2 regions of the Arthrobacter jiangjiafuii genome follow, and region 1 is predicted to be linked to the other one. Evidence: riboswitches for the same ligand, from Rfam matches in the RefSeq annotation. Region 1 holds a riboswitch; the other holds the start of a gene.

What was found. A riboswitch is a leader RNA that binds a small molecule or an ion and turns the genes downstream of it on or off. The one in region 1 is predicted to bind S-adenosylmethionine.
Region 2: another riboswitch for S-adenosylmethionine. It lies ahead of KKR91_RS07385 (MetQ/NlpA family ABC transporter substrate-binding protein); the one in region 1 lies ahead of KKR91_RS00915 (LLM class flavin-dependent oxidoreductase).

What each region holds. Positions count from the first base shown of each region.
Region 1 is NZ_CP076022.1:168,960-183,383, forward strand. Features, by position in the region: gene KKR91_RS00870 (hypothetical protein) at 1-843, shown strand, start outside; gene KKR91_RS00875 (CoA-binding protein) at 840-1,346, opposite strand; gene KKR91_RS00880 (O-acetylhomoserine aminocarboxypropyltransferase/cysteine synthase family protein) at 1,336-2,688, opposite strand; gene KKR91_RS00885 (hypothetical protein) at 2,772-3,032, shown strand; gene acs (acetate--CoA ligase) at 3,026-5,056, opposite strand; gene KKR91_RS00895 (ABC transporter permease) at 5,047-5,922, opposite strand; gene KKR91_RS00900 (aliphatic sulfonate ABC transporter substrate-binding protein) at 5,922-6,995, opposite strand; gene KKR91_RS00905 (ABC transporter ATP-binding protein) at 7,134-7,967, opposite strand; gene KKR91_RS00910 (alpha/beta fold hydrolase) at 8,321-9,091, shown strand; SAM riboswitch class IV at 9,161-9,276, shown strand; gene KKR91_RS00915 (LLM class flavin-dependent oxidoreductase) at 9,311-10,747, shown strand; gene KKR91_RS00920 (alpha/beta fold hydrolase) at 10,869-11,486, shown strand; gene KKR91_RS00925 (CoA-binding protein) at 11,660-12,076, shown strand; gene KKR91_RS00930 (DUF1206 domain-containing protein) at 12,110-12,937, opposite strand; gene KKR91_RS00935 (MmcQ/YjbR family DNA-binding protein) at 13,051-13,434, shown strand; gene KKR91_RS00940 (DUF1990 family protein) at 13,431-14,000, shown strand; gene KKR91_RS00945 (GNAT family N-acetyltransferase) at 13,976-14,424, opposite strand, start outside.
Region 2 is NZ_CP076022.1:1,568,078-1,582,501, reverse strand. Features, by position in the region: gene KKR91_RS07445 (SDR family oxidoreductase) at 1-718, opposite strand, end outside; gene KKR91_RS07440 (GNAT family N-acetyltransferase) at 811-1,257, opposite strand; gene KKR91_RS07435 (alpha/beta fold hydrolase) at 1,425-2,228, shown strand; gene KKR91_RS07430 (CPBP family intramembrane glutamic endopeptidase) at 2,240-3,040, opposite strand; gene cpt (chloramphenicol phosphotransferase CPT) at 3,221-3,775, shown strand; gene KKR91_RS07420 (MFS transporter) at 3,846-5,222, shown strand; gene KKR91_RS07415 (ArsR/SmtB family transcription factor) at 5,340-5,663, shown strand; gene KKR91_RS07410 (SRPBCC domain-containing protein) at 5,660-6,250, shown strand; gene KKR91_RS07405 (MFS transporter) at 6,237-7,703, shown strand; gene KKR91_RS07400 (dihydrofolate reductase family protein) at 7,700-8,239, shown strand; gene KKR91_RS07395 (methionine ABC transporter permease) at 8,265-8,924, opposite strand; gene KKR91_RS07390 (methionine ABC transporter ATP-binding protein) at 8,926-9,954, opposite strand; gene KKR91_RS07385 (MetQ/NlpA family ABC transporter substrate-binding protein) at 9,967-10,851, opposite strand; SAM riboswitch class IV at 10,906-11,021, opposite strand; gene KKR91_RS07380 (RidA family protein) at 11,224-11,646, shown strand; gene KKR91_RS07375 (DUF1801 domain-containing protein) at 11,655-12,083, opposite strand; gene KKR91_RS07370 (LysR family transcriptional regulator) at 12,107-13,087, opposite strand; gene KKR91_RS07365 (FAD binding domain-containing protein) at 13,233-14,108, shown strand; gene KKR91_RS07360 ((2Fe-2S)-binding protein) at 14,126-14,424, shown strand, end outside.

The DNA.
Region 1 (14,424 bases):
GAGGTTGAGGAAAGCCCCGAGCTCCTGGAGGGCCTTCGCCGGCTGCGTTCCTTTCGGGCCGCACCGGCGCCGGAACCGTCCGGCCGGCTGGCCGCCTTGCTGCAGGGATCCGTCACGCCGCCGCCTAAAAGCTCCCGGGGCCGGGGGATAGTGCTGAGTTTCGCCGTCGCCGGCGCCATGGCAGCGGGAGTCTCCGGGGTCGCGGCGAGTGATGAAGTGCTCCGCACCTGCGAATCGATTATCGACGCCTTCGACCAGGACCAGGAGGCCCCGGTCCCGGAGTCTCCGGCCGGGGAGGAGCCCTTGGCCGGAAGCCCGGGCCAGCAGCAGGATGTGCTGCCGGGCGCTGGAGCCGAGCCGGCCGGGGCTGCTGTTTCCGCTGACCCGTCTTCGGCAGAGCTGCCCGGGCCAGTGCTTCCCGAGGGCGGCGTCCCCGCCACGGCAGTCATTCCCGCCGACCCCGCGCGGATCGCTGTTTCCCCGCCGGCGACAGCCAAGACCCCTGCCGCTGCGCCGACGGGTCCTGCTGCATCACCGGGCCCCGCTGCATCACCGGGGGCCGTGGACGCCGGTACCCAGCCCGGACCTGTGATCGTCCCCGTCCCGGCACCGGTGGTGGAGCCTGTCCTTCCCAAAGAACCGCCCGCTCTGGCGCAGCCCGAGCCGCAGCCCGAAGGTCAGGTGTGGGTGCTGCCGGGGCGGGACCGCGGGGAAGAGCCGGTGCCGCACCCCTGGCCGTCTCCGCCGACGGATCTCAAGACCCAGAACCATGACGACCGGCGCGGCTCGTCCGGCGGCGTCGACGGCGAGGGCCACGCGGAGACCGGCTGGGGCACCAACTAGGCGGTCAGCTGCCGCTTGGAGGAGATGACTCCGGTATTGAACCCGGCCAGGTTCAGGCCGCCGTGGAACCGGGCGTGTTCGATCTTCACGCAACGGTCCATCACCACGTCCAGCCCGGCTGCCTCGGCGTCGCGGGCCACGCCTTCGTGCCAGGAACCCAGCTGCAGCCACAGCGTTTTCGCCCCCACGGCGACTGACTCCTGCAGGACCGAGGGCAGGTCATCGTGCCGGCGGAACACATCCACGATGTCCGGGACCTCGGGCAGGTCCGCCAACGAGGCGTACACCGGACGGCCCAGGATCTCCTTGGCCACCGGATTCACGAAATACACCCGGTACGGCGAGGACGAGAGCAGATACGTGGCGACGAAATAGGACGCCCGTGACGGCTTGTCCGAGGCGCCGACAATGGCGATGGACTGTGCCCGGCGCAGCAGTGCCAGGCGTTCCGGGGCGCCCGGCCCCTCCCAGGTACGCGGTGTCGCAGTGGGTTCAGCGGACATGGGTGGACTCCTCAAGGACGGGGACAACAGGGGTGGCAGCCGCAACCGCGGGAACCGGGGCGGCTGCGGCGTCGAGCGCCTGGTCCAGATCCCAAAGGATGTCCTCGAGATCCTCCAGTCCCACCGAGATGCGGACCAGGTCTTCGGCGACGCCGGCAGCTGCGAGCTGTTCCGGGGAAAGCTGGCCGTGGGTGGTGGATCCGGGATGGATGACCAGGGTCCGCGAATCGCCCACGTTGGCCAGGTGCGAGGCCAGCTGCAGGGCCTCGATGAAGGTCTTGCCGGCCTCCCGGCCGCCCCGGACCCCGAAGCTGAACACCGAGCCGGGCCCCTTGGGCAGGTACTTTTTCGCCCGGTCGTAGTGCGGATGCGAGGGCAGGCCGGCGTAGCTGACCCAGGACACCCGCTCGTCGGCCTCCAGCCACTGCGCCACGGCCAGGGCGTTTTTCAGGTGTTCATCCAGCCGTTGAGGCAGGGTCTCCACACCCTGCAGCAGCGCAAACGCGGAGGTGGCACTCAGCGTCGGCCCGATATCGCGCAGCTGCTCGGACCGCAGCTTGGTGAGGAACCCGTATTCGCCGAAGTTTCCCCACCAGGAGATGTTCCCGTAGCTGGCCACGGGTTCGGTCATGGCCGGGAACTTGCCGTTGCCCCAGTTGAATCGTCCGGATTCCACCACCACCCCGCCGAGGGTGGTGCCGTGCCCGCCGAGGAACTTGGTGGCGGAATGGATGACGATGTCCGCGCCGTGCTCGAACGGGCGCACCAGGTACGGCGTGCTCAGGGTGGCGTCCAGGATCAGCGGCACACCGGCGTCGTGCGCCACCTTCGCCAGCCCGGCGATATCGGTGACCTCGCCGCTGGGATTGGCCACCACCTCGGCGTACACCGCCTTGGTGTTCTCCCGGATGGCGGCGGCATAGTCCGCCGGATCGGTGCCGGGAACAAACGTGGTGTCGATGCCGAAACGGCGCAGGGTCACGTCCAGCTGGGTCACCGTGCCACCGTAAAGCTGGGCGGCGGCAACAATGTGGTCCCCGGCGCCGCACAGCGCAGCGAAGGTCACGAACTCCGCTGACATGCCCGACGCCGTAGCCACCGCCCCGATGCCGCCCTCGAGTGAGGCGATGCGCTCCTCGAACGCCGCCACCGTGGGGTTGCCGATCCGGGAGTAGATGTTGCCGTACTTCTGCAGCGAAAACAGGTTTGCGGCGTCGTCGGTGTCCTTGAAGACAAACGAAGTGGTCTGGTAAATGGGCACGGCCCGGGCGCCATGCGTGGCGTCGGGGGTGCCGCCGGCGTGCAGGGCACGGGTCCGGAAGCCGAATTGGCGGTCACTCATGAGAGCGGTCCTTCCTGGTGGGCCGCGGTGAAGCGGCGGGACGATCGTTGCAAGTTGAGGGCGGCACCCGAACAATGAAGCCCATGGACAATTACGTTGTTGTTGTCGAAACCGGCTACAAGCTGGGCGACGCCACGCACAAGATCACTGCCACGGATCCGTTGCCGCACGTTGAGGCGAGCCGCCTGTTCCTGGAACTCATGGACGGGCTGCATGATGACCTTCTGCCGTTGAGGGCGGACTCCAGCATCCTGGAGGTCTCGCCCACGGAGTTCGTGCGCATCCACAGCCAAATGGGCGGAGTGGTGGTGCTGGATCGGGTGACACTGGCCCGCGTTCACTGAGGAACACCTGCCCGCCGGTTTTCACAGGCGCTGGCGATCTCAGCGATGCAGGGTTCGTTCTGCAGGCTGGTGGTGTCGCCCAGAGCCGTGCCTTCGAACAGCTGGGTCAGTAGGCGGCGCATGATTTTTCCGGACCGGGTTTTCGGGACATCGGGAACGACGACGACGGCGGCCGGCTTGGCGATCGGCCCGATCTCCCGGGCGATGTGGGCCCGGAGCTCCACGGTGACCCGCTGCGTGAAAGCCGGATCCCGGGGCCCGGACTCCGGCAGGGCCGCCGCGGCTGCGGGGGTGAGGACCACAAACGCGGTGATGGCGTGTCCGGTCTTTGGATCCGCCACCGGGCACACCCCCGCTTCGGTGACCCAGGGGTGGGACACCAGCGCGGATTCAATCTCGATGGTGGAGAGCCGGTGCCCTGACACGTTGAGCACGTCGTCGGTGCGGCCGAGGATCCAGGTGTCACCGTCGTCGTCGTATTTGGCACCGTCACCGGCCAGGAACCAGCCCTGCCTGGCGTACTGCCGCCAGTAGGAGGCCAGGTAGCGCTGCGGGTCGCCCCAGACGGTGCGGGCCATGGCCGGCCCGGTCTTATCCAGCACGATGAAACCCTGCGTGTTAGGGGGCACCGGATTGCCGGCATCATCCACGATCCGGGTGGACACGCCGGGCAGGGGCCGGGAGGCGCAACCGGGCTTATAACCGGCGTCGGTGGGACGCGGAGACAGGATGGTGGCGCCGGTCTCGGACTGCCACCAGGTATCGATCATCGGAACCGTTCCGCGGCCCAGATGCCTGCGCAGCCAGCGCCACGCCTCCGGGTTCACTGCTTCGCCCACGGTGCCGAGCAGGCGGATGGAGGAGAGGTCAAAGCGCTCGGGCACCCCGTCCGGGAACCAGCCCATCAGCGACCGGACCAGGGTAGGGGCCGTGTAGTAGCTGGTCACCTTGTACCGCTCGATGATTTCAAAGTGCCGGGCCGGGTGCGGGGTGTTGGGGGTGCCTTCGTAGAGGACCTGGGTGGCACCGTTGGACAGCGGCCCGTAGATCTCGTAGGTGTGGGCGGTGACCCAGGCCAGATCGGCGGTGCACCAGTGGACATCGCGCTCGCGGGCGGCCGGATCCGGATTGGCGAAGAGGTATTCGTAGCTCCAGGACGTCTGGGCAAGATAACCACCCATGGTGTGCACCAGCCCCTTGGGCTTTCCGGTGGTGCCGGAGGTGTACATGATGAACAGCGGCGTTTCGGCGTCGAAGGCCTCCGGTTCGTGGACCTCGGAGGCGGTGTCCACGGTGTCGTGCCACCAGACGTCGCGGCCCTCGGTCCACGCAATGTCCGAGCCGGTGCGGCGGACCACCAGCACATGCTCAATGGCGTTGGTTCCCGCGACGGCGGCATCGGCGTTGGCCTTGACCGGGACGGCGGCACCGCGGCGGAACTGCCCGTCCGTGGTCACCAGCAGCTTCGCTCCGGTGTCCTCGACCCGGAACTTCAGTGCGGCCGCGGAGAAGCCGCCGAACACGAGCGAGTGCACGGCGCCGATCCGGGCGCAGGCGAGGGTAATGACGATGGTTTCCACGATCACCGGCAGGTAGATGACCACCCGGTCGCCGGCGCCGATGCCCAGTGCGAGCAGGGCATTCGCGGCACGCGAGACCTCGCGCTGCAGGTCCTCGTAGGTCACGGTGCGGCGGTCGCCGGGCTCGCCCTCGAAGTGCAGGGCCACCCTGGCGCCGCGGCCGGCGGCCACGTGCCGGTCCACGCAGTTCACGGCGACGTTCAGGGTGCCGCCGGCGAACCACTCGATGGCGGGGACGCTGTAGTCGGCGTCTGCTTCCGGAACCTCCGGGCCGCTGAGCCGCTGCGGCGGGGTGAAGGTGTGCGCGGTGTGCCAGGGCTGTTCCCACTGCAGGCGCGCGGCCGCTGTTTCCCAGAACGCGATCCGTTCTGCCTCTCCGTCTGCGCTCCCGTCCCAGTTGGCAGCAGGGGTGTCCGCGTGTTCAAGGCTGGTGCTCAGGCCCATTTGTTCACCGCCCATTTTTCGGCCAGGCCCAGGACGGCGTCGGTGGTTTTGCCGATGACGGCCAGCAGGACGATCGCCAGCAGCAGCCGGTCGGTGCGCCCGTTGTTCTGCGAGTCGATCAGCAGGAAGCCCAGCCCCATGGAGGAGGCGATGAGTTCGGCGGCAACCAGGAACAGCCAGGCCTGTGCCAGTGCCAGCCGCAGCCCGGAGAACACCGCCGGAACAACGGCCGGCAGCTGGACGGTGCGCAGCAGGCTGAGGCCGTTGAGCCCGAAGGCGCGGGCCGCTTCCACCAGGTTCCGGTCCACGTGGCGCAGGGCCAGGGACACGGTGGTGAACACGGGGAAGAACGCGCCGATGGCGATCAGCGTGATCTTGGAGTCCTCGCCGATTTTCAGCCACAGGATCAGCAGCGGCACCCAGGCCAGCGATGGCACGGCGCGCAGCGCGCCGACCACCGGGCCCAGCAGGATCTCGGCCAGCCGGGACAGTCCCAGCAGGGCGCCGAGGGCCAGGCCGAGCAGTGCGCCGATGGCGAACCCGATGAGGACCCGCTGGGTGGAGATGGCGATATGCAGGCCCAGCTGGCCGCGGTCGATGAGGTCAAGGGCGGCGGTGTAGACGGCCGCAGGCGACGGCAGCTGGACCGCTGTGAAGACGCCGGCGGCGGTGCTGAGCTGCCAGGCGGCCAGGAGCAGCGCCGGAACCACCAGACCCAGGACCAGCCGGATCCAGCGGCGGGAGAGCGGACCGGTTGCCGCGGCGTCCGGAACGGGTCCGGCGGGTGCGGCGGCCGCCGTCGTTCCGGCCGTGACTGCGGCTGCGGAGGCGCCCTCGGTCGAAGAGTAGTTGTCGGTGGAAGGCATCAGGATTCCTTCACCGCGTCGGGATCGGTCTGGCGCACAAAGGAGTCGTCGAAGAGGCTGTCCAGGGCGGTGTCGATCTGGGCCTGGCTGCTCACGTCACCGGTTTCCACGAGTGTGGGTCCGATTTTCTCCAGCACGCTGCGCTGTGCGGCGCCGGGGGTGGGATCCACATCCAGGTTGCTCCGTTCCAGCACCACGGTCCGGGCCACCTCGAGGTCCAGGCCGGCGACGTCGGCCAGGATCTGCGCCGTTTCCTCCGGGTTTTCGGCGGCCCAGGCACGGGCCTTCTCGTAGGCGTTGACCACTGCCTGCGCCTGTTCCGGATCCTCCGCGAGAAAGGCTTCGTTAGCGGCCAGGACGCCGTACGTGTTGAAGTCCAGATTGCGGTAGAGCAGCTGGCCGCCGTTTTGCTCGGCTCCGGCCATGATCGGATCCAGCCCGGACCAGGCGTCTACTGAACCGTTTTCCAGGGCGGTGCGGCCGTCCGCGTGCTGCAGCTGCTCCACCGTGACGTCGGAGAGGCTCAGCCCGGCCTCCTCCAAGGCCTGGACCAGGAAGAAGTACGGGTCGGTGCCCTTGGTGGCCGCCACCGACTTTCCCTTCAGATCCGCCACAGAGGTGATTGCGGAATCCGCGCCGACCACCAGCGCCGACCACTCCGGCTGGGAGAAGACGTCGATGGCCTTGATTTCCGAGCCGTTGGCGCGGTTGAGCAGGGCTGCGGAGCCGGCGGTGGATCCGACGTCGATCGCCCCGGAACGCAGGTTTTCGTTGGCCTTGTTGGACCCGGCAGACTGCACCCACTCCACGGTGACGCCGTCCTCGGCGAGGGTTTCCTCCAGCCACCCCTGGTCCTTGATGATCAGGCTCAGCGGGTTGTAGGTCGCGAAATCGATGGTGAGGGTCCCGCCGTCGGCCGCCCCGGCGTTCGCTGCAGGTTCGGTGTCCTCACCTGCGACGCAGCCGGTCAGCAGCAGCGCTGCGGTGGCTGCTGCCGCGGCCAGGGTTGTGGCCGGTGCGCGGGACGGGATAGTCCGGCGGGCGGGGGAAGAGGTGTGGGAACGGCTGTTCATTGGAGTTCTTTCTATGCGAAGGCAGGGATGGGTGCGCGGAACGCGCACGGAATAACCGGAGGAGCAGGATGGGGCAGCGGGGCAGTGCGCCCGGAAGGTGGTGCTGCGGGGTACTGCCGGCTTGCGGCGGCGGAGGCGCTAGTGGCGGTCGACGCCGAGGCGGGCCAGGAGCTCGCCGCGCATTCGGGCCAGGTCGGCCGAGGCGCGGGCGCGGGGCCGCCGTCCGGGCACGGTGATGGTGTCGGTGATGGTGGCTCCCGGCGTTCCGGGTTCCTTGCCCAGGATGATGATCCGGTCCGCCAGTTGGAGGGCCTCGTCCACATCGTGGGTTACCAGCAGCACGGTGGTGGGGGTGGCTTTGTGTACCGACAGCAGCAGGTCCTGCATCTTCAGCCGGGTCAGGGCGTCCAGCGCGCCGAACGGCTCATCCAGCAGCAACACTCCGGGGGTACGGGCCAGCGCCCGGGCCAGGGAGGCGCGCTGCGCCATGCCGCCGGAGACGGCCCGCGGGCGGTGCTTGGCGAAGGGCGCCAGTTCCACCAGCTCCAGCAGTTCGGCTACCTTGGCCTTGCCGTTTTTCGCGCTCATGCCCTTGGGCAGGCCCATGGCAATGTTGGCCTGCAGTGTCTGCCAGGGCAGCAGCCGGGGTTCCTGGAAGGCGACGGCGCACCGGTCATCAATGCCGCGGACGGCCGTTCCGTTGATCAGCACCTCGCCGCTGCTGGCGGCATCCAGCCCGGCTGCGGCACGCAGCAGCGTGGACTTTCCGCAGCCGCTGGAGCCCAGGATGGCCAGTACCTCGCCGGGGGAAACCTCGAAGGTGATGTCACGCAGCACCCGGTGGGCGGCCTGGCCGGTGCCGAAGCTGCGGCTCAGCTGGGCGAAGGTGACGGGAAGGGCAGAGCCGGAGGGTGGACCCACAGTACTGGCGGGCGGTGGGGTGGCAGGCGTGCGCGAAGCCAAGGCAGTCATGTTAACTCTCCATCGGTCCTGGCAGTAGCACCCTACGGAAAGCACCTTGGGCCGGTTAGGGCCTCCTGCGGTGTTGTCCTCGTTATTGCCGTACCTCAAGGAGGAAATACGGCAACCAGGGTTGCTGCGGCTTCACTGATCCAGGTCTCTCAGCCGCTCGGGATGGTCAAGAGCCACTAAACGCGCCATTGAGGAAACGGGCAAGTCCTGCCCGTAATATTTCGACTCTCTGCGGAACTGCGTCCGGCGTGGGGCCCGGAGGTGTTGACCGGCACAGGGCTGGCTCCTAACCTGCCAAGTGGGGGAGCCGGCAGGGTCTTCCGACCGTCGTACATTCCCGGGAAGGGACAGCCATGGCCGACGCTGCGTCAGGGACGGTGCTATCCCCGGACGGCACCTCGATTGCATGGGAACGCAAGGGATCCGGACCGCCGCTGGTAATCGTTGATCCCGTGCTGATGGACCGCACCACATCAGTCTCCGCAGGCATCGCGAAACTGCTGGCGCGGAACCGGACGGTGTACACGTACGACAGGCGGGGCAAGGGCGAGAGCGGGGACAGCAGCGCGGAATATGAGCCGAGCCGCGAAATTGACGATCTGCTGGCCGTCATCGGGGTGGCCGGAGGAGCTGCGGATCTGTACGGGTTTTCCTCGGGTGCGGTGCTGGCGCTGATGACGGCTGCCGACTCCGCGGCCGTGAGCTCAGTGGTGGCCCTGGAGCCCCCGCTGTCCCGGGTAGTGGACCACGGCCCGGACATCCGGGGGGAGCTGGCGCAGCTGATAGCGGCCGGGGACCGTGACGAGGCCGTGCGCGTATTCCAGCGTTCCATCGGGGTACCGGAGGAGATGATCGCGGCGGCAGACGTGGGGGCCTTTGCCCCGGCGGCACATACGATCGCTTACGACCTGACCCTCAACGCTGACGCAGATCTGGAGAGCTTCGGCAGCATCCGGGTACCGGTGCTGGTGCTGGTCAGCGGCAGCAGCGATGCCCGGCTGCAGGAATGGGCGCGGGAAACCGCCGAGGCGCTGGCCGATGCCCGCCTCCAGGTGTTGGACGGCAGCTGGCACGGGGTCCAGGACGAGCCGCTTGCCGCGGCCATCAACCAGTTCCTGGCCTGAGGCAGCCGGTTCACAAAAGGTCACGTTCTTCCCCCACGGGCAGTTGGCGTGCCAATACTGGACCTGAAGGATCATGAGTCCCAACGCGAAGCTCTGGCTGGTTGGGCGGCAACCCTCTTCTCCGTAGCGGGGTGCCCCAGATGAGGATCCGGCCGTTCCGCGTCCGCGGACGGCAAGTACGGCGTTCCCCTGGGGCGTCCCGTTCCGAAAGGCTGTCCCATGCCCGAACAGATCCCTTCCCCGGCCGACTTGAGCATTTCCCCGGCAAAAGAGAGTGCCCGGCGCCAAATCCGCTTCAACGCCTTTGATATGAACTGCGTCGGGCACCAGTCTCCGGGCCTGTGGCGCCACCCGGAGGACCGTTCGGCCGACTACACGGACATCCGCTACTGGGCGGACCTGGCGAAAACCTGCGAAAAGGGCCTCTTTGACGGCATTTTCCTGGCCGACGTGCTCGGGACCTACGACGTGTACGGCGGATCCAACGAGGCCACGCTGCGGCAGGGCACGCAGGTTCCGGTGAACGATCCGCTGCTCCTGGTTTCCGCCATGGCCCTGGTCACCGAGCACCTCGGCTTCGGGGTGACCGCGGGGACCGCCTACGAACACCCCTATCCGTTTGCCCGCCGGCTCTCCACCCTGGACCACCTCACCAACGGGCGGGTCGGCTGGAACGTGGTCACCGGCTACCTGCCCTCCGCCGCGCGGAACCTGGGCGCCGAAGACCAGCTGGAGCACGACGAGCGCTACGACCACGCGGATGAATACCTTGAGGTCATCTACAAGCTCCTCGAAGGCTCCTGGGAGGACGGCGCCGTCGTCCGCGACAAACAGGCCGGCGTGTTCACCGATCCGGCCAAGGTTCACGACATCAACCACGAGGGCAAGTACTTCAAGGTCCCCGGCATCCACATCAGCGAACCCTCGCCGCAGCGCACCCCGGTGATCTTCCAGGCCGGGGCCTCTCCCCGCGGGATCGCCTTCGCCGCTGGCAACGCCGAGGCCGTGTTCGTGGGAGCGCCCACCAAGGCAAAGCTCAAGGCCATCGTCGCGAAAATCCGCGATGCCGCGGAGGGAGCGGGCAGGGACCGGCACTCCATCCGCATCTACACGCTGATGACCGTGATCACGGCCGCCACCCCCGAAGAGGCGGCCGCCAAGCACGAGGACTACCAGCAGTACACCAGCCACGAGGGCGCCCTGGCCCTGATGTCCGGCTGGATGGGCGTGGACCTGTCCACCTACAACCTGGACGAGCCGCTGGGCAACGTGAAGTCCAACGCCATCCAGTCCTCAGCCGCGAACTTCCAAAAGCCCAAGGACGACGGCGAACCCTGGACGGTGCGCGACATCGCCGACTCGGTGGGCATCGGCGGGCTCGGTCCCCGGATGGTCGGTTCGGGTGCGGAAATCGCCGAGGAAATGATCCGCTGGGTGGAGGAGACCGACGTCGACGGTTTCAACCTGGCCTACGCCATCACGCCGGGCACCTTTGAGGACATCGTGGAGTTTGTGGTGCCCGAACTGCAGAAGCGCGGCGCCTATAGAACCGAATACGCGCCTGGGACCCTGCGCAACAAGCTCTTCGACCGGGGTGACAGGCTGCCCCCGGAACACCGGGGTGCCTCATTCAGGCTGCAGCCGGCGGTGAATTAACCGCCGGGCTCCGGCCCGTTCTGCGGCGGCTGGCATTGACCGCCGGTCGGCGGGCTCCTACGTTTGAAAGGTGTCCGTGCACCCTACCCGGGCCATCTTCCCCAGTGACCAGGAGCCTGCCATGGAACGCTCACCCGGTGCCTCCGGTATCGCCCTTTCCGCTGACGGAACGCGCATTGCGTGGTCCCGGCAGGGCAGCGGTCCTCCGCTCGTGATCGTCAATCCGCTGCTGGCAGACCGCAGCAGCTCCAGTACCCGGGTCCTTGCCGACCTGCTCTCCGAGAACCACACGGTCTACACATATGACCGGCGTGGCGTGGGGGAAAGCGGGATGGGCGAAGAATACACCGCCGAGTCCGACGTCGATGACCTGCTGGCCGTGGTGGCGGTGGCCGGAGGGTCGGCCAGCCTCTACGGGTTTTCCTCCGGAGCTTTCCTGGCACTGCGTGCCGCCGAGGAATCCGCCGTGATCACCAGGGTGGTGGCGCTTGAGCCGACGCTGACTCCGGACGAGGGTGAGGATGAACTGCTGCTCCTCCAGACAGAACTGGAGGGCTTGGGCGGTGTCCAGGTGCCCGTCCTTGTCCTGGCCGGCAGTACCAGCGGCGATGAGACGCAGAACCTGGCCCGCCGCGCCGCGGATGCGCTGGACGAGGGGGAGTTCCAGCTGCTGGAGGGTGACACGGCCAGCGTCCCGGACGCCGCCCTGGCCGACGCGATCGAGTCATTTTTGGACTGACCCCGCCACGATCGTGGCAGGGGCCGAGTGTGCCGTGACCGAGAAGGCAAAGGCGCTGCCGGCCACCGGCAGCGACGGGATTGTGGCGGTCGTCTGGGCCCGCGGACGGCAAGGCCAACGGCCTCCGGGCGTAGGCTGGTGCTTTATTCCGGCACCTGGAAAAGGACGGCACAGTGGCACATGTCAACGACCCCGCAGTAGTCGAACGTCTCCTCCGCAACAAGGGCCGGTGGGCCGTCGTCGGGCTTTCCAATAATCCGATGCGCCCTGCCGTGGGCGTCTCCAGATACCTCCAGGACCATCTGGGGATGGAGATCATCCCGGTGAGCCTGAAGGGCGACGACGTGCACGGCAACAAGGGCTACCGGCGGCTCAGCGAGATTCCCGGGACGATCGACGTGGTTGACTGCTTCGTGAACTCCACCCGGGTCGGAGACGTCGTGGATCAGGCCATCGACGTGGGCGCGAAGGCCGTCTGGCTGCAGCTGGGCGTCATCGACGAGGCCGCGGCCGCCCGTGCCGCCGCTGCCGGGCTGGATGTCGTGATGGACACCTGCCCCGTCATTGAGGCTCCGGCCTACCGTTTGTGAGGTTCTACGGACGGTGAGGTTCCCCAGCTCAGGTCAGAGTTTGGCGAACCAGGCCTGCAGGATCCCGGTGTACAGGCCGTAGCAGATGAGCCCTACGCCCACCATGCCCAGCGCCAGCCCGCCGTACGGCTGCCCGCTCAGGGCGTGGAGGGCGCCGTCGAGCCCGGTGGAGCGCTCCGGATCGGCGGCCACGGCCGCAACAATCACGAAGCCTCCCAGGATGACCAGTGACAAGCCCTTGGCGATGAAGCCGAGGACACCGGTGATGGTCACGGCGTGTTCCCACGTGCCGGAGGGAACCGCCTGCAGATCCTTGCGGAAGCGGCGGCTGGCGCCCTTGAAAACGAAGTAGCCGCCCACACCGACGATGACCAGGCCCACGATTCCCAGCAGGACCGCGCCGGCGGGCTGGGCCATGAGCTTGGCGCTCCAGCCGGCCGAACTCTGGCTGCTGTCCTTGCCGCCGCCCAGGGCAAAAGTGCCGAACGTGATGCCGATGGCGCCGTAGGAGACGGCCAATGCGGCAGCGGAAGCCCGCATCTGCCACAGCTCCCGTCCGGTCAGGCCCCGGCTGTCCATCCAGATCCGCGAGAACTGGAAGACGGCCAGCGTGAGGCAACCAATGAAACAGACCCAGAGCAGGGCCAGTCCGCCCGGCTGCCCGGCCAGTGCACCCACCGCGCCGGAAGAATCGGCGCTGCCGCTGCCGCCGGATGCAATCTGCAGGGCAATCACTCCAATGAGAAGGTGCATGAGGCCACTGGCGACGTAGCCGACACGGGCGGCACGTTCAAAACTCTTCGAATCCGCGGCGTTTTCCGTAGCAGCGGCAAGCCTGTCACGATGTCCTGTACGAGCCAATTAGTCCTCCAAAGTCGGGCCCGCGCGCCTCCTGGCGGGCCGCCGGATACTTGCAATGTCTTCATTTTCGCACTAGTGCTGCGGGCCCGGTGGCAGCGGACTAGGCTCGGATGATGGATGCGGTGGGAGTGAAACAGGTATGCCTGCGGTTCCCGGGTGCTTATGAGGACTTTCCGTTCGGCCCGGAATTTTCCGTGTTCAAGGTCCAGGCTGCCGGAGGAAAGGCCAAAATGTTCGCGCTGTGTGATCTGTCCGGTTCCCCGCTGACCATCAACCTGAAGTGCGAGCCGGAGCTGGCGCTGCAGCTGCGCTCGGCCCATCCCCAGATTTCCGGCGCCTGGCATATGAACAAGAGACACTGGAACTCGGTGCGCCTGGACGGGTTGGAGGATGGCCTGGTCCGGGACCTGGTGGAGGACTCCTACGACCTGGTGGTCGCCTCGCTGCCCCGCAGGGACCGGGAGTCCCTGGCCTGGAAGGGGCTGGCGGAAGGATGAGCCCGGAACTGACGTATCCGGACCCCGGACACACCCGCCGGCCGTACCCCCAGCCGCTCACCGGCCGCTGGCCGGACGGCTACCGGCTGGTGCTGCGCCGCGAAAAGCTCGACATCCCGGATCCGGCGGCCGGATTCCTGCGGCTGGCCAACGGCATTCTGGACTGGGACCTGCACCGGCGGGCCGGTTTGCGGGTGGCCGTCTCCACGCCCCGCGCCGCGCCGGGCGTCGAGATGGCTTCCGGGGTGGGCATCGGGCCGCTGCGCTACTACGCGCCGTGCCGGGTGCTCTGGGCCGAGGAGCCTGCGCTCGACGACGGCGGAGCTCCGGTGGTGGGGCAGCGGGCCGGTTTTGGCTATGGCACGTTGAAGGGGCATCCGGAGCAGGGTGAAGAGGGGTTCTACGCGGAGCTGGACGGGGAAGGGAAGCTCTCGTTCCGGGTGGCTGCGTACAGCCGTCCGGCGAACCGGGTCCTGGCGGCGGGGGATTTCGCCAACCGGCGGGTCCAGGCCTTTTTCACCCGGCGCTACCTCACTGCCGCCTACAAGCTGGCTGCCGGCGCCTGAGCTGTGTCTTCGGGCAACTGGGGGCGGCGCAGGACGAAATTGAGGCTGAGGCCGGGGCCTTCCACCGGGAGGAACCCGGCGGTCAGCAGCAGTTCCTGTGACGCGGTGTTGTCCGCCTCGGTGGACGCCGTGACCATGGTGATTTCCGGGTGCTCGAATGCGTTGTGCGCCACGGCAACCAAGGCTTCGGTGGCGTAGCCCCTTCCGCGCCGGGAGGGCACCACGCTGTAGCTCACCTCGACGGCGCCGGGTTCGGGCAGCGGCAGGAAACCGATGGTGCCCACCACTTCCGCGGTGGTGCGCTCGCGGAGGAGGCGGGTGGCCATGGCGTCCCCGGCGGCAACCATCACGCCCTCTTCGAAGAACTGCCGGGCGGCGTCGCAATCCATGGGTTGGGGGAAGTCGTCGGCCCAGTCGGGGAGCC
Region 2 (14,424 bases), 1.4 Mb from region 1:
CGTTGACAGTGGTGTCTGGCGGCAGATCCAGTGCATAGGCGACGACGTCGGCCACCCGGTCGGGCGCGATCCCGTACCGCTCATAGAGCGACTGCGCCCCTTTGGCGGTGCGCTGGTCGCTGATGGTCTGCAGCAGTTCCGTGTTGATCGCGGCGGGATAGATCGTGGCGGTGCGGATGTTCGTCCCCTCGGACGCGGATTCCATCCGCAGGACCTCCATGAAGTCGCGCAGGAACCACTTGGTGCCGCCGTAGACCGCGCCGCCCGGATACGCCTTCAGCCCCGCGACCGAGGAGGTCGCGATGGCATGACCGGACTTCTGCTCAATGAAGGTCGGCAGCACGGCAGCGATTCCATTGAGTACCCCGGTCACGTTCACCTCCACCATCCGGTGCCATTCGTCGGTCTTCAGTGCCGACAGGGGGCTGTTGGGCATGAGCCCGGCGTTGAGGAAGACTGCGTCCAGCCCGCCGAACGTGTCCAGAGCCAACTGCACTATCGCGTCGTTCTCGGCCTGGACGGTGACATCGAGGCTCTGGCTGACTGCCTCTCCGTCGGCCGCTTTGATCTGCGCGACGATCCGGTCCAGCTTGTCCTGGCGGCGCGCACCGAGAACCACCTTGGCGCCTCTGCGGGCGAGCAGCTTTGCTGTGGCCTCGCCAATCCCCGATGAGGCTCCGGTGATGACAACGACTTTCCCCGAGATAAAACTGGTCATGGTTTTCTCGTTTCCCTGAGGTCCGGGTTCCTTTTCACCAGTCTCCCGATCAGCACCCCATTACGGGAGGGGTCGGGCCCGCCATCCCGTATTCATCGGCCTTCCCAGTGAGGCTCGCCCTTCCAGCTGCGGCTGTGCCGGCGTTCGACGACGGGCGGATCGAACCGGGCGTCTTCCATGGTGCCGCCGTCGTCCAGCCAGCCCCGCTTGGTGTAGAAGCTGATTGCGCGGTCGTTGCCGGCTTCCACCCACAGAAATCCTGCCTGATACCCCAGCAAGACCAGCGTTTCTTCGGCAGCGGCGAAGAGCACGGTTCCGATTCCCTGGGCCCACCAATCAGGATGCAGGTTGATCGCGTTCAGCTGCCCGACCGAAGGATCAGAGGTGTTATCGCCCGGGCCCACAATGGCGAAACCGACAAGCTCGTCATCGACCTGGGCCACCAGATGGACGGTCCCGTTCCGGGGATTGAGAATGTTCCGGCGCCACCCATCGGAATGTCGCCCAACGTCCAGTCCGTCGAGGTAGTCGTCGCTCATCACTCCCCTGTACGCAGCCCTCCAAGCGGCAATATGAATAACCGCCAGCCGGGGCGCGTCGCTTTCCACAGGGGGACGGATGGAGAGATTCGCCGGTGCCATAGGCAGGAATGTACCGGAGAGGATTAGTTCGGGTTCAGACGGCCGTACCCGGCGTACCCTGAAATATGGACTCCGAAGTCCGGAAACTGAAGCTCCGCACCGGGATCACGGTGCCCTGTCTCGTCGAAGGCGATCCCGACGCCGCACCGTTGTTGCTGTTGCACGCCTGGGGTGAATCCCGCGGGAGCTTTGACCGCTTGCTTCCCGGCCTGGCCGGCTTCAGGATTTACGCCCCCGACCTCCGCGGACAGGGCGACGCCGATAAGCCGCAGGACGGATACTCGCTGGCAGAGCAGGCCGACGACGCCGCGGCCATCCTGGAGGCGCTGGGGTTGGACCGTGCCGCCGTCCTCGGCTCCTCGAGCGGCGGCTACGTGGCCCAGCAGCTTGCCGTCGAGCACCCCGAGGTGGTGGCGGCGCTCGTGTTGGTGGGCGCTCCCCTGAGCCTGCAGGGCAGGCCCCCGTTCGCCGACGATGTCGACCGGCTGAGCGATCCCGTCAGCGGGGATTGGGTGCGGGATTCGTTCTCCTGGTACCCGCTGGTGCAGGAGGTACCGCAGTGGTTCATCGAGGACCGGGTGCGCGACGGCGTCAAGATGCCGGCGCATGCGTGGAAGCGCATCCTGCGGGGCTTGTACCGGGCCGTGCCGCCGACCGAAGCCGGGACCATCGACGCTCCCACCCTGATCCTTTGGGGCGCGCAGGACGGGCTGCTGCCGCGCGGCGACCAGGACACGCTGGCGGACCGCATCACGGGTTCCGCGTTGACGGTCTACCCCGACGCGGCGCACCTGGTTCTGTGGGAATGCCCGGACCGGGTGGCAGCGGATGCGACGTCGTTCCTTGGATCTCTTCCCGGGCTCTCCTGAAGAGGACGGCGTCAGGATTCGACGACGCCGGCGAGGATCAGGATGGGGAACACCAGAGCCGGGGAACTGGTCATGAGGTTCACCAGCAGGTGCGCGATGGTGACCGGCAGGAGACGGCGCTGGGCCCGGACAATGAGCGCTGACCCCAGGCCCCAGACAGTGAAGGCAGCAACGTAGACGATCATCGCCTCGGTGGTGGGAGCGAAGAAGGCGTGCTGGGCTCCGAATGCGAGCGAACAGACCAGCATCGCCGGCCACGGAGACCACCACGAGGTCAGCCGGGACTGGGCGTATCCGCGGTAGACGGCCTCCTCGGCGGGGGCATTCAGCGGCGCGAAGGTCAGGACCGCCACGATGCCCAAAACCAGCGCCCACACCGGCGAGGCGACGGCGGCGGCGTCGGGGTCGTAAAACACGGTCTGGAACGCTTCGAACATGCCTGCGCCGTAGAGCAGCCACATGGCCCCCATGACGGCCAGCACAAACGGCACATACAGGACCGCGATCCACAGCAGGCCCCACCCGGTGTCCCGCAGAACCGAGCGGCCAGGAGCAAAGAGGGCGCGCAGGCTCTGCCCCTCGCTCCGCAGCAGGCGCGCGACCAGAAGCAGCGAAATGACGTTCACCGGCAGGAGGCTGAGTGAGGCCAGCATCGGCGTGGGCGGAAAGGCGGCAGTACCGTCCATGGCCCGGACCACGAGCCATGCTGCCGCCGTTGCGGCCGCCACCAGCCCCAGGCGGATCAGCAGGAGCAGGCTCCCCCGCCGGCCTGCCCGCGCCGCGTCGACGGCGATTGGCTCTGCACTAACCATGACCACAGGATAGCGACCACGTGCTTGCCGGGACCCGCTCCTGCGCTGGCACGCTCCCGACGGCTTATAGACTCCGGTGACGGCGGCGTGCCGTCACAATGCTGTGCAGTCAGAATGCAGGGCCGTCAGAATGCAGGGCCGTCAAAGAGCTCAGCACCGGCCGCAAGAGGAGACAAGTTAGTGGCGATTCAAGTGATCGTGGTGAACGGCGGTTCCAGTTCCGGGAAATCCGGACTCGTACGCTGCCTGCAGGCCATCCTCCCGGAGCCGTGGCTGAGTGTCGGAGTGGACACGTTTGTCGACGCGCTCCCGCCGGCACTGTCCGGCTCTGGAGACGGCATCGCCTTCGGCGCCGACGGCGAAGTGAACCTCGGGGACGAATATGTCCGCCTCGAAGAGGCCTGGCGGTCCGGCGTGGCTGCCATGGCCCGCACGGGCGCCTTGGTCATCATCGATGACGCCTTCCTCAGCGGAGGCGAATCCCAGGCACGGCTCCGAAGGAACCTCGACGGGCTTGAAGTGCTCTGGGTGGGAGTCCGGTGCGATGGCCGGATCGCCGCCGGCAGGGAAATTGCCCGGGGCGACCGCACCGTCGGCATGGCCATCCTCCAAGCCGATGCCGTGCATGTGGGGGTCGATTACGACATCGAGGTGGACACCACGGACATGGGATCGATCCAGTGCGCCACCCTCGTCGCCGCCCATCTGGCAGGCCTGGGACTGCAGCCACGCTGACCGCGGGTATCGAAACCGCCGCCCCGATGCCAGCATGTAGGCACAAGCCCGGCAGGGAGGAACCCCCGCGATGGCAGGAACCGGCAGCAGCACGGCAGGCCGCAGCCGACTGCTGGTAGTGGCCATCCTGGCCTCCTTCATCGCATTCCTCGACGGCTCCATCGTCACCGTGGCCCTGCCCGCCCTAAGCGCCGAGCTCGGGGGCGGGCTGCCCACCCAGCAATGGGCGGTGAACGCGTACCTGCTCACCCTTGGCGCGCTGATCCTGCTCGCCGGCTCCCTGTCGGATTCCTACGGCCGGCTGAAAATCCTCCGCATCGGCCTGATCGGCTTCGGAGCCGCATCCGTCGCCTGCGCCCTGGCCTGGGACCCCGGCATCCTCATCCTCGCCCGCGCGGTTCAGGGCATGACGGCGGCGCTGCTGGTGCCCGGTTCGCTGGCCCTGATCACGACGGCGTACCAGGAGCCGGAGCGCTCCCGCGCCATCGGCCGGTGGACCGCGTGGACCGGCACCGCCGCGATCATTGGCCCGCTGCTGGGTGGAATCCTGGTGGACTCGGTCAGCTGGCGGCTGATCTTCGCCGTGAACGTGGTCCCGGTGACGGCCACCCTTTTCCTGATGGCCCGACTGCAGGACAGCGCCGTCCGCCGGCGCACCGCACTGGATATCCCCGGCGCCCTGCTGGCCGTGGCCGGGCTCGGCGGGCCGGTCTACGCACTGATCGAACAGGAACGGCTGGGCTGGGGACATCCCGCCGTCGTCGTGCCCCTGGTCGTTGGAACCGCGGCACTGGCGCTCTTTGTCCTGCGCGAGGCGCACACGCCGGCACCGATGATGCCGTTGTCCCTGTTCCGGGCACGGAATTTCCGGTACGGGAACCTGGTGACTGCTGCGGCCTACGGCGCCATCTCGCTGGGCTCGTTCGGTGTCACCGTTTTCATCCAGGAGGCCGGCGGCTTCTCCGCCACCGAGGCCGGATTCGCCGCGCTCCCCTTGCCCGTGGCCATGCTGGCGCTCTCCACACAGTTCGGAAAACTAGCCGGCATCTACGGTCCGCGGCTGTTCATGACCGTGGGTCCGCTCATCTGCGGCGCCGGTTTCCTGCTCATGCTCACCGTGCACCCGCCGTTGGATTTCCTCACCCAGCTGCTCCCTGGCCTACTGCTCTTCAGCCTCGGGCTGGCGGTGATGGTGGCCCCGCTGACCGCCGCGGTGCTCGGGGCGCTCAACGGGAACGACGCCGGGATCGGGTCCGCGGTCAACAACGCCGTCGCGCGGGTCGCCGGACTGGTGGCCATCGCGCTGGCTGGAACAATCTCCGGCGGCGCGCTGGATTTCCCCGGATTCCAACGGACGGCGGCCGCCGCGGCTGCGCTGTTCGGCCTGGCCGGCCTGGTCGCCGTCGTCGGAATCCGGACGCCTCAGGCTCCGGCAGCGGAAAAGTAGCGGGCACGCAGCACTGGTTCCCAGTCTTTGTGGCTGCTGTGCAGTACAACGTCGGCGACCGAGCCACCATAGGTGACCCTATTGACACGTGACAAAACAGGCACCTATGGTGGTCGCATGATCGATGAGGACGAACTGGTATTCAAAGCTCTGGCCGACTCGACGAGGCGGCTGCTGCTGGATCGGTTGTTTGTCCGCGACGGGCAGAGTCTTGCGGAACTGATGAGCGGCATTGAACTCACCCGGTTCGGCGTGATGCGGCATCTCGGTGTCCTTGAGGAGGCCGGACTCATCACGACCAAAAAATCCGGACGGTGGAAGCTGCACTACCTGAATCCTGTGCCCATCCGCCTTATCCACGACCGCTGGATCGACAAGTACACGGCCGGGCGCGTGGGGGCGCTGTCCGAGCTGAAAGAGGCATTGGAGGGCGAACCATGACTGACGACACTCCTGTTGTGCCGCGGTTACGCGACGAAGAGCTGACCGCATCAGGCCGCCATCGGACGACGCAGATCTACAGGATCGAGATCGCCGCCGCACCCGAGCGCATCTGGGCAGCCATCACCGAGCCCGGCTGGACGGAACGGTATGGCTATGGCGGCCGTGCCGTGGTCGAGCCGCGGGTGGGAGGCCGCTACCTCGTCGAGAAACCGCCGCACCTGCGCATGGTCGCCGGAGACGGCACAATTCCCGCGCCGGACATCATCATCGAAGGTGTCGTGACTGCCTACGACCCGCCCACTTTGCTGGCGACGGAAATGCGCTTTCTGGTGGATCCGGACTCGGCGCAGGAACCTGCCACCGAGGTGCGGTACGAGATCGAGCGCCTCGCGGATGGCCGTTCCCGCTTGACCGTCACGCACGATCTCCGTGGCGCTCCGCATATGGCCGCTGTGGTCAGCGGGGACTTCGAGTCCCTCGGTGCCGGCGGAGGCCATCCCTATATGCTGCGCGATTTGAAGAGCCTTCTCGAAACCGGGCGGACCCTTCGGGAAACCGGTGGTGGCCGCCATGGCAACCTCTGAACAGCGGTCCACCCCGAAGGCCGCCGCGACACCGGCCGATCCCCGCCGGTGGAAGGCCCTGGCAGTACTGGCTGCCATGCAGTTCCTGCTCGTCCTCGACCTGACCGTGGTGAACATCGCCCTCCCCCGCATCGGCGCCGACCTCAACCTGGGCCCAACACACCTGGTCTGGGTCGTCGACGCATATGCGCTGACCGCGGGCGGGCTGCTGCTCCTGGGCGGGCGGATCGCCGATCTCGCCGGCCGGCGGCGGATGTTCTTCACCGGTGTCGTCGTCTTCGCCGCGGGCTCCCTTGTGGCCGGTTTGGCCCCGGCTGGCTGGGTCCTGGTTAGCGGGCGGGTGATCCAAGGCATGGGTGATGCGATCGCCGCCCCCGCCGCCCTGGCCCTCATCGTCGTGCTTTTCCCCGAGACAACGGAACGCGCCAAGGCCTTCGGCATCTGGGGCGCACTCGCCGGGATCGGCGGCGTGACCGGAACCGTCATCTCGGGTGTGCTCACGGACGTGCTGAACTGGCGTTACGTCTTCCTCATCGCCCTTCCCGTGGTTCTCGTGGTTCTCGTCCTGGGACCCCGCCTGCTGAGCGAGAGCCGGATGACGCGGGCCACGCGGCCCGAGTTCACCGGAGTGCTCGCCGGAACCATCGGACTGGCCGGCGTCATCTACGCCCTGCTGCAGGCAGCCGAAGCAGGCTGGAGCGCCCCGGCGGTCGTGGTTCCGCTCGTTGCCGGCGTCCTGCTGCTGGTGTTGATGTTCCTCATCGAGTCCCGCAGCCGCCGCCCGCTGATCCCGCCGGCCTTTTTCGCCAACCGGACCCGGCTCACCGCCAACGCCGTGACACTGGTCAATGCGGCCGCCTTCGGATCCTTCCTGTTCATCCTGAGCCTGTATGTGCAGGGCACGCTTCACTACACGCCCTTGGTCGCGGGGCTCGCCTACCTTCCAATCGGCATCGCGATCGGTGCGGGGCTAGCCCTCGGTTCGGCCATGATCCCCCGCCTGGGCCTGCGGGCGGTCCTGACGGCGGGCTGCGCCGTCACCGCCGTGGGCCTGGGACTGACCGCCGTGCTCCTGGCACCGGATGCCGGCTACTTCCCGCAGGTGCTCCCCAGCATGGCGGCTGTCGGTCTCGGCCAGGGCATCCTCATGCCCACCATGACGACGGCGGCGCTGTCCGGCGTCAGCGGGCAGGACGCCGGTCTTGGCTCGGGCATTCAAGCCACGATGACGCATGCCGGCGCGGCCCTCGGCCTCGCCATCCTCGTCAGTATTGCCGTACGGACTGCCTCCGCTGCGGGAGCCGCGGGCACTTCCCCGGATGAAGCAGAACTTGCGGGATTCGGTGTGGCCCTGGTGATCGCCTCCGTTAGCATGGCCGTGGCGGGCGCCGCCGCCGCTGCCCTGGTCCACAACTCCGCGGCGCAGCCTACACCGGAGGGTGAAGCGTCATGAGCCCGAGAAAAGTAGTCGTGTGTGAGTTGCTGTCCCTTGACGGTGTCGCCGAAAACCCGCAGCCCTTCTTCACGGAATGGGACGACGCCGTGGACGCCGCCAACGCCGATTGGATCGCAGCTCAGGACGCCGTGATCCTGGGCCGACGCAGCTACGAGGAATGGGCCGGGTTCTGGCCGGGCAGCGAAATTGAGCCTTTCGCCTCCTTCATCAACACCGTTCCGAAGTACGTGGCGACGTCCACCCCGCTCGGCTCCGGCTGGGCCAACGCACGTGCCATCGACGGAGAGCTGGTCGACTTCGTGCGCGATCTGAAGGACCTCCCCGGGGGCGACATCGGCGTGCACGCCAGCATCTCGGTCGCGCAGGCACTGCTGGCCGCGGGCGTGGCCGACGAGCTCCGGCTCGTGGTGGCGCCGACCGTCGCGGGCACGGGGCGAAGGCTCCTGGACGGGTTGCCGCCGGTCCCCCTCACCCCGCTCCACAATGTGATCTCACCGAACGGCTACCTCATTCTCGACTACCGCATCGGGTAGCCCCGCACGCAACCACCTCCTGGGCCTAGCGCCGCAGCGCCTTCCGGGCCGCCTGGTTTCCAAGGAACTGCACCAGTTGGACCAGCACGATAATGACGGCGACGGCGGCCCAGGTCACCACCGGGTTGAACTGCCGGTAGCCGTACTGGATCGCGAAGTTGCCCAGCCCGCCGCCGCCCACGTAGCCGGCCACCGCCGACATGTCCACCAGAGCCACGAAGATGTACGTGTAGCCCAGGATCAGCGGGCCCAGCGCCTCCGGGATCAGGATCGTGGCGATGATCCGCCGTCGTCCGGCCCCCACCGACCGGGCAGCCTCGATGACACCGGGCTGGACGGTCAGCAGGTTCTGCTCCACGATCCGGCTGATGCCAAAGGCAGCGGCCAGCGACAGGGTGAAGATGATGGCGTTGTTGCCGATTCCGCTGCCGGTGACCGACCGGGCCAGCGGCTGCGCCGCGGCCAGGAAGATGATGAACGGAATCGGCCGGAAAATGTTCACCAGCACGTTCACGGTGCCGAACACCGCCCGGTTCGCCAGTAACGCGCCCTTGCGCGTGGTGTAGAGGGCCAGCCCGATCAGCAGCCCGCCCAGCCCGCCGAAGAGCAGGCTCAGGCCCACGATGTACAGGGTTTCGGCGACGGCGGCCCACAGCTGCGGGGTCAGGGGTATCAGGTCGTCCATCTCAGAAACGCTCCGCAACTTTGAGTCCGTGCCCGACGGCGGCGAGGGCGCCGTCGATCGCGGCGTCCTCCCCGGTCAGGGCGAGGGTTAGGTGGCCGAATGCGCGGCCCGAGATGTCGTTGATGCCGCCGTAGACCAGTTCAAAGCCGATTCCGGCACGGGCCAGTTCCAGGAACACCTCCGACTGGGAGGAATCGCCGTCACGGAAGGAGAGTGTGACGATCCGCCCGGGATGCCGCCGGCGCAGGGAATCCAGCTCATCCGGTGACGGGACGCCACGGACCACGGTGGAGACGAATTTCCGTGAGGAGGCCTGGCGCGGGTTCGAGAAGACCTCGAACACCTCACCCTGTTCCACGATCCGGCCGCCGTCCATCACCGCCACCCGGGTGGCCAGATTCTTGATGACGTCCATCTCGTGCGTGATCACCACTATGGTGATCCCCAGTTCCCGGTTCACCCGGCGCAGCAGGGCCAGCACCTCATGGGTGGTTTCCGGATCCAGGGCTGATGTGGCTTCGTCCGCGAGCAGGATCTTCGGCGACGCGGCCAGCGCCCGGGCGATGCCGACGCGCTGCTTTTGCCCGCCGGAGAGCTGCTCGGGATAGCTGCCGGCCTTGTCCGCGAGCCCGACAAAGTCCAGCAGCTCCTCCACCCGGGCGGCGATCTCGGCAGTGCTCCGGCCGGCCACGCGCAGGGGGTACGCAATGTTGTTGCGGACCGTTTTGGAGTTGAAGAGATTGAACTGCTGGAAGATCATGCCGATGTCCAGGCGCAGGGTGCGAAGTTTCCGCTCCGGCACCCCGGAGACCTGCCGCCCGTCCACGGTGATGTCTCCGGAGGTACTGGATTCCAGCGCGTTGATCAGCCGGACGAGGGTGCTCTTGCCGGCGCCGGAATAGCCGATGATGCCGAAGATCTCCCCCGCCTCGATCTCCAGGTTGATGTCCCGCAGGGCGGTCACGGCGGGTTCGCCCTTGCGGGCCGGCGGATAGGTTTTAGACACGTTCTGCAGCGAGATGAGTGCCATGGCGGTTTCCTCCTAGCCCAGCGCTTCGATGTCCTTCTGGACCTTCGCCAGCGAGGTCTTCAGGTCCTGGACCGGAACCTTGAGGAACTCTGCCGTGTTTCCGGAGGCCTCCTGCACACCGTCCTCAACGGACTGTGTGTCCTGGTAGATCTCCACCAGCTTCACGTACGTCTCGTTGGTTTCCTCCCCGGCCCGTGCGGCGAAGATATTCACGTATGGGATGGCCGCCGGATCGGAGGGGTCGTCCTGGGCGATCGCGTCGGCGGCCTTCAGTCCGGCGTCTTCCACGAAGTCGTTGTTGACGATGGCGGCCGCGACGTCGGGCAGCGACGTCGGCGTGAGCGAGGCTTCCAGCGTGGTCACCTTGACCTTGGATTTGCCTTCGTCAATGTCCTCCAGCGTGGAGAACGGGCTGCCGCCGCCGTCCAGGGTGAGAAGGCCGGCGGACTGCAGCACCAGCAGGCCGCGGGCGAGGTTGCTCTCGTCGTTCGGCACGGCCACCGTGGCGCCCTCGGGAATGTCCTCCACGGAGTCGTACTGAGTGGAATACAGGCCCAGCGGATAGATCGCGGTGGAGCCGACCGGGGTCAGATCCTCTCCGCTGGAGACGTTGTAGCGGGCGAGATAGACGATGTGCTGGAACTGGTTCAGGTCCAGTTCACCTTCAGTCAGCGCCGGATTGGGCTGGGTGTACTCGGCGAAGTCCAGGATTTCGACGTCGATCCCCTCTGCCTTCGCTGCCTCGGTATAGGTGGCCCAGTACGGGTCGCTGGCGCCGACGACGCCGATCTTCACCGTGCCTTCGCCATCGTCTCCGGCGGCCGAGCTGCAGGCAGCCATCGACAGGGCGAGGAGCGGAACTGCGGTGATGCTGAGGATTCTCCTGCGGGTGTTCATGATGATGGTGTTCTCCTGTGACAGGACGCAGCGCAGCCTTCCGGGCAGCGTCTGGCGCCGTACTTGCCGCCAGGAGGTGTCCTGCCGGCCCAATCTTCACCTGGAGCACCCCGCTGCGGCGAGAGGGTTGCTGTCCAGCCGGCCAGGGCCGATGGCTGGAACTCTTGATTGCTGGTATCAGGCTAGGCGGGCCGGGGCAGGGCGCAAAAAACGACGTTCCGTGACGTAAGAGAGCGTCGGAGCGGGTCACATGCCGAAATGTTGCGTCACGGTGGCGGTAGGGACGCTGTTGCGCGTGTGGGAGGATCGGCTCGCTTGTCTTCTTGCAGTTCCCACCCGTCCGCGCATCCTCGTCCCCTGCGAAAGGCCCCCGTGCAGCATGAAACCAGTCCGTCAGCCGTGACCCTGATCCGTGCCGCGCAGCTCTCCGACACCGCGGAGTATGCGTACGCCGCAACGGCACCCGCGGGCAGCCGGCTGATCTTTCTCGCCGGATCCTGTCCGCTGGAAGCAGACGGCTCGACGGCGGCTGTGGGCGACTACGCCGGCCAGGCCGCGCAGTGCATGGCAAACCTCGCGGCGGCGCTGGCCGCTGCGGGCGCTTCACTGACGGATGTCATCAGCACCCGGGTGCTGGTGGCCACCACGTCCCAGGCGGACCTGGTCGCGGCGTGGGAGGTGGTGCGGGATGCCTTCGGCGACCACGATGCGCCGAGCACGCTGTTGGGTGTGACAGTTCTGGGCTACGACCACCAACTTGTCGAAATTGAAGCCGTTGCCGCCGTGCGTGAGTAGGCCGTAGCTCAGGAACCCGGATCAGCGGCGCGCTGCCCGAAGGTTCCCGCGGTTACGCGCTGATAGGACTCGGTGATGATGTCTTCAAGTACCCCGAGGTCAATTTTGCTCAGGTCTTTCAGGTAAAGACAGCCTGCGCCGGTGGTGTGGGCGCCGAGCCGGGCGAGTTGGGCGGTGTAGGCGCCCACGCCGTCGGGCAGGTACACCGTGGTCGCTGCCTTGCGCGGCGAGAAGCCTGCCGCGACGGCATCGCCCTCCCTGCCGCTGGCGTACTTGTAGTGGTAGCTGCCGAAACCAACGATGGTCGGCCCCCACATGGCGGGCTGCTCTCCGGTGATCCGGCTCATCAGGTCGACGAGGGTGTGTGCATCGCGCTTCCGCGGCGGCGAGGTCACGCCGTCGATGAAGTCGCTGACGCTGGCGGCGGTCGGTTCCATGCTGTGCCTCCTGGATTCGCGCTTTAACCTTTGCCTGACACCCGGCTGCTCCACAGCGCCACATGGACCTGCGTCCCGCGGCGCACCAGCCCGCGCGGCCCGCCCGCCGCCATCATCGCCTCGGTGGCCTCGGCGCTGCCGGCAAAGCGCAGCAGCGCATCCGCCGCCGCCGGGACCCGGCCGGGAAGCAGCGTGCTGGCCCACCACATGCCGGACACCGGAGTGCCCGGAAACCCCAGCTGGACCAGGCCTCCGGAGGCCAGATCGTGCCGGATCACGTGCGCGACGGCGAGCATCAGCCCTTCGCCGGCGCGCACCGCCGCCAGCGCTGCGGCTTCGCTGTCCAGCTGCACCAGCTCCGGAACCGCGGGCAGGTTCGCGAACCAGCGCTGTTCCTCCAACGGACCGCCCGCGGAGGGTCCGGAAAACCAGCGCTGCGTCAGTGCCTTCCCCGGCACCCGGGGCGGCGGCAGCGCGGCCAGCGGATGGTTGGCGGCCGCCACCAGGATCCGGCGGTAGCGCAGGAAGGGCAGCGCGTGCAGCGGGGTACTGCTGCGGGCCGGCCGGATACCGAGCGCAATGTCGTAGGCCCGCTCGCCCAGCAGGGCACCGGCGTCGTCGGCCGCATCCACCACCACCCGGGCCGCAGGGCCGGGATGGCGGCGTGCATAGGCCTCCAGCAGCCTACCGGCCGCATGCTCGGCAAACGCCGGGGTTGCCAGGATCCGCAGCTCCGCGCCGTCCTGCGCGGCACGGGCCACCTCGCGCCGGGACTGCTCGGCCAGCCCGACGATCTCCTGCGCATACCCGGCGAGGGCCCGCCCGCCTGGAGTCAGCGCGATGCCGGAACCGGACCGGACCACCAGCGCATCCCCCAGGTCGGTGCGCAGCGCCGCTAATGCCGCAGAAACAGCCGGCTCGCTGATGCCCAGTTCCTGTGCCGCGGCGCGGAGGGACCCGAGACGGGCCACCAGCGCGAATGTCCGCAGCTGGCTCAGTGTCATCGGCACAGGTCATAACCTTTCGCTTAGGAGGATATTGACACCCCCTCGAGCGGGGAGCAACCTTGCGAAACAGCGCTGCTCACGGTGCCTACGGCACTGCCCTGGGGGAACAGCGGGCACAGCAACGGATATCAAAGGGGATATCGTGCAGATACCGGCTCCATTTGACTACGCGCGTGCCGCCGATGTGGCGGACGCAATCGCCCTGCTTGACCGCTACGGACCCGAATCCCGGCTGGTCGCGGGCGGCCACAGCCTCCTGCCCATGATGAAACTGCGCCTGGCCCGGCCCGAGTGGCTGATCGACATCAACGACCTGTTCGAACTGGACTTCATCGTCCGGGAACCGGACCGGCTGCGCGTGGGCGCCCTGACCCGGCACACCACGCTGCTGGAATCTTCCGAAACCGGGCGGCTGTTCCCGATCATCGCCGAGGCCGAACGGTTCATCGCGGACCCGGTGGTCCGCAACCGCGGCACCATCGGCGGTTCGCTCTGCCAAGCCGATCCTGCCGAGGACCTCTCCACCGTCTGCACGGTCCTGCGGGCAGAGGTGCTGCTGCGCGGACCCGGCGGCGAGCGCCGGCTGAGCATGGATGAGTTCCACCGCGGCGCCTACGAAACCGCTGCCGCTCCCAACGAAGTGCTCTGCGAAGTCAGCTTCCCGATCGTCCCCGGACAGGGCAGCTCCTACGAAAAGGTGGAGCGTCGCGTCGGTGACTGGGCCATCACCGCCGCCGGAGCCGCCGTCGCCCTCTTACCGGACGGCACCATCTCCGCCGCCTCGATCGGGCTGACCGCGGTAGGGCTGGACGGCACCGCCACGGCAGCGGAAGAAGTGCTGCTGGGCGAACCCCCCACCCCCGCCGTCATCGATGAAGCCGCCCGCCTGGCCGCGGCCGCCTGCAACCCGGTTGCGGACACCCGCGGGCCGATCGATTACAAGCGCCACCTCGCCGAAGAACTCACCCGCCGCGTGCTCACCCGTTCCTGTGACCGCGCCGTCCCCCAGGAGCGCTGACCACTGTGGAAATCCGAATGAACATCAATGACACGGACGTCACCGGCGAGGCCGAACCCCGGGTGCTGCTGGTGCACTACCTCCGGGAAAACCTCGGCATGACCGGCACCCACTGGGGCTGCGACACCACCAACTGCGGTGCCTGCGTGGTGCTGATGGACGGTGAGCCGGTGAAGTCCTGCACGGTGCTGGCCGCCATGGCCGACGGACACTCCATCCGCACCGTCGAGGGCCTGGAGACCAACGGCCGGCTGGACCCGGTGCAGCAGGGCTTCATGGCCGAACACGGACTGCAGTGCGGCTTCTGCACCCCCGG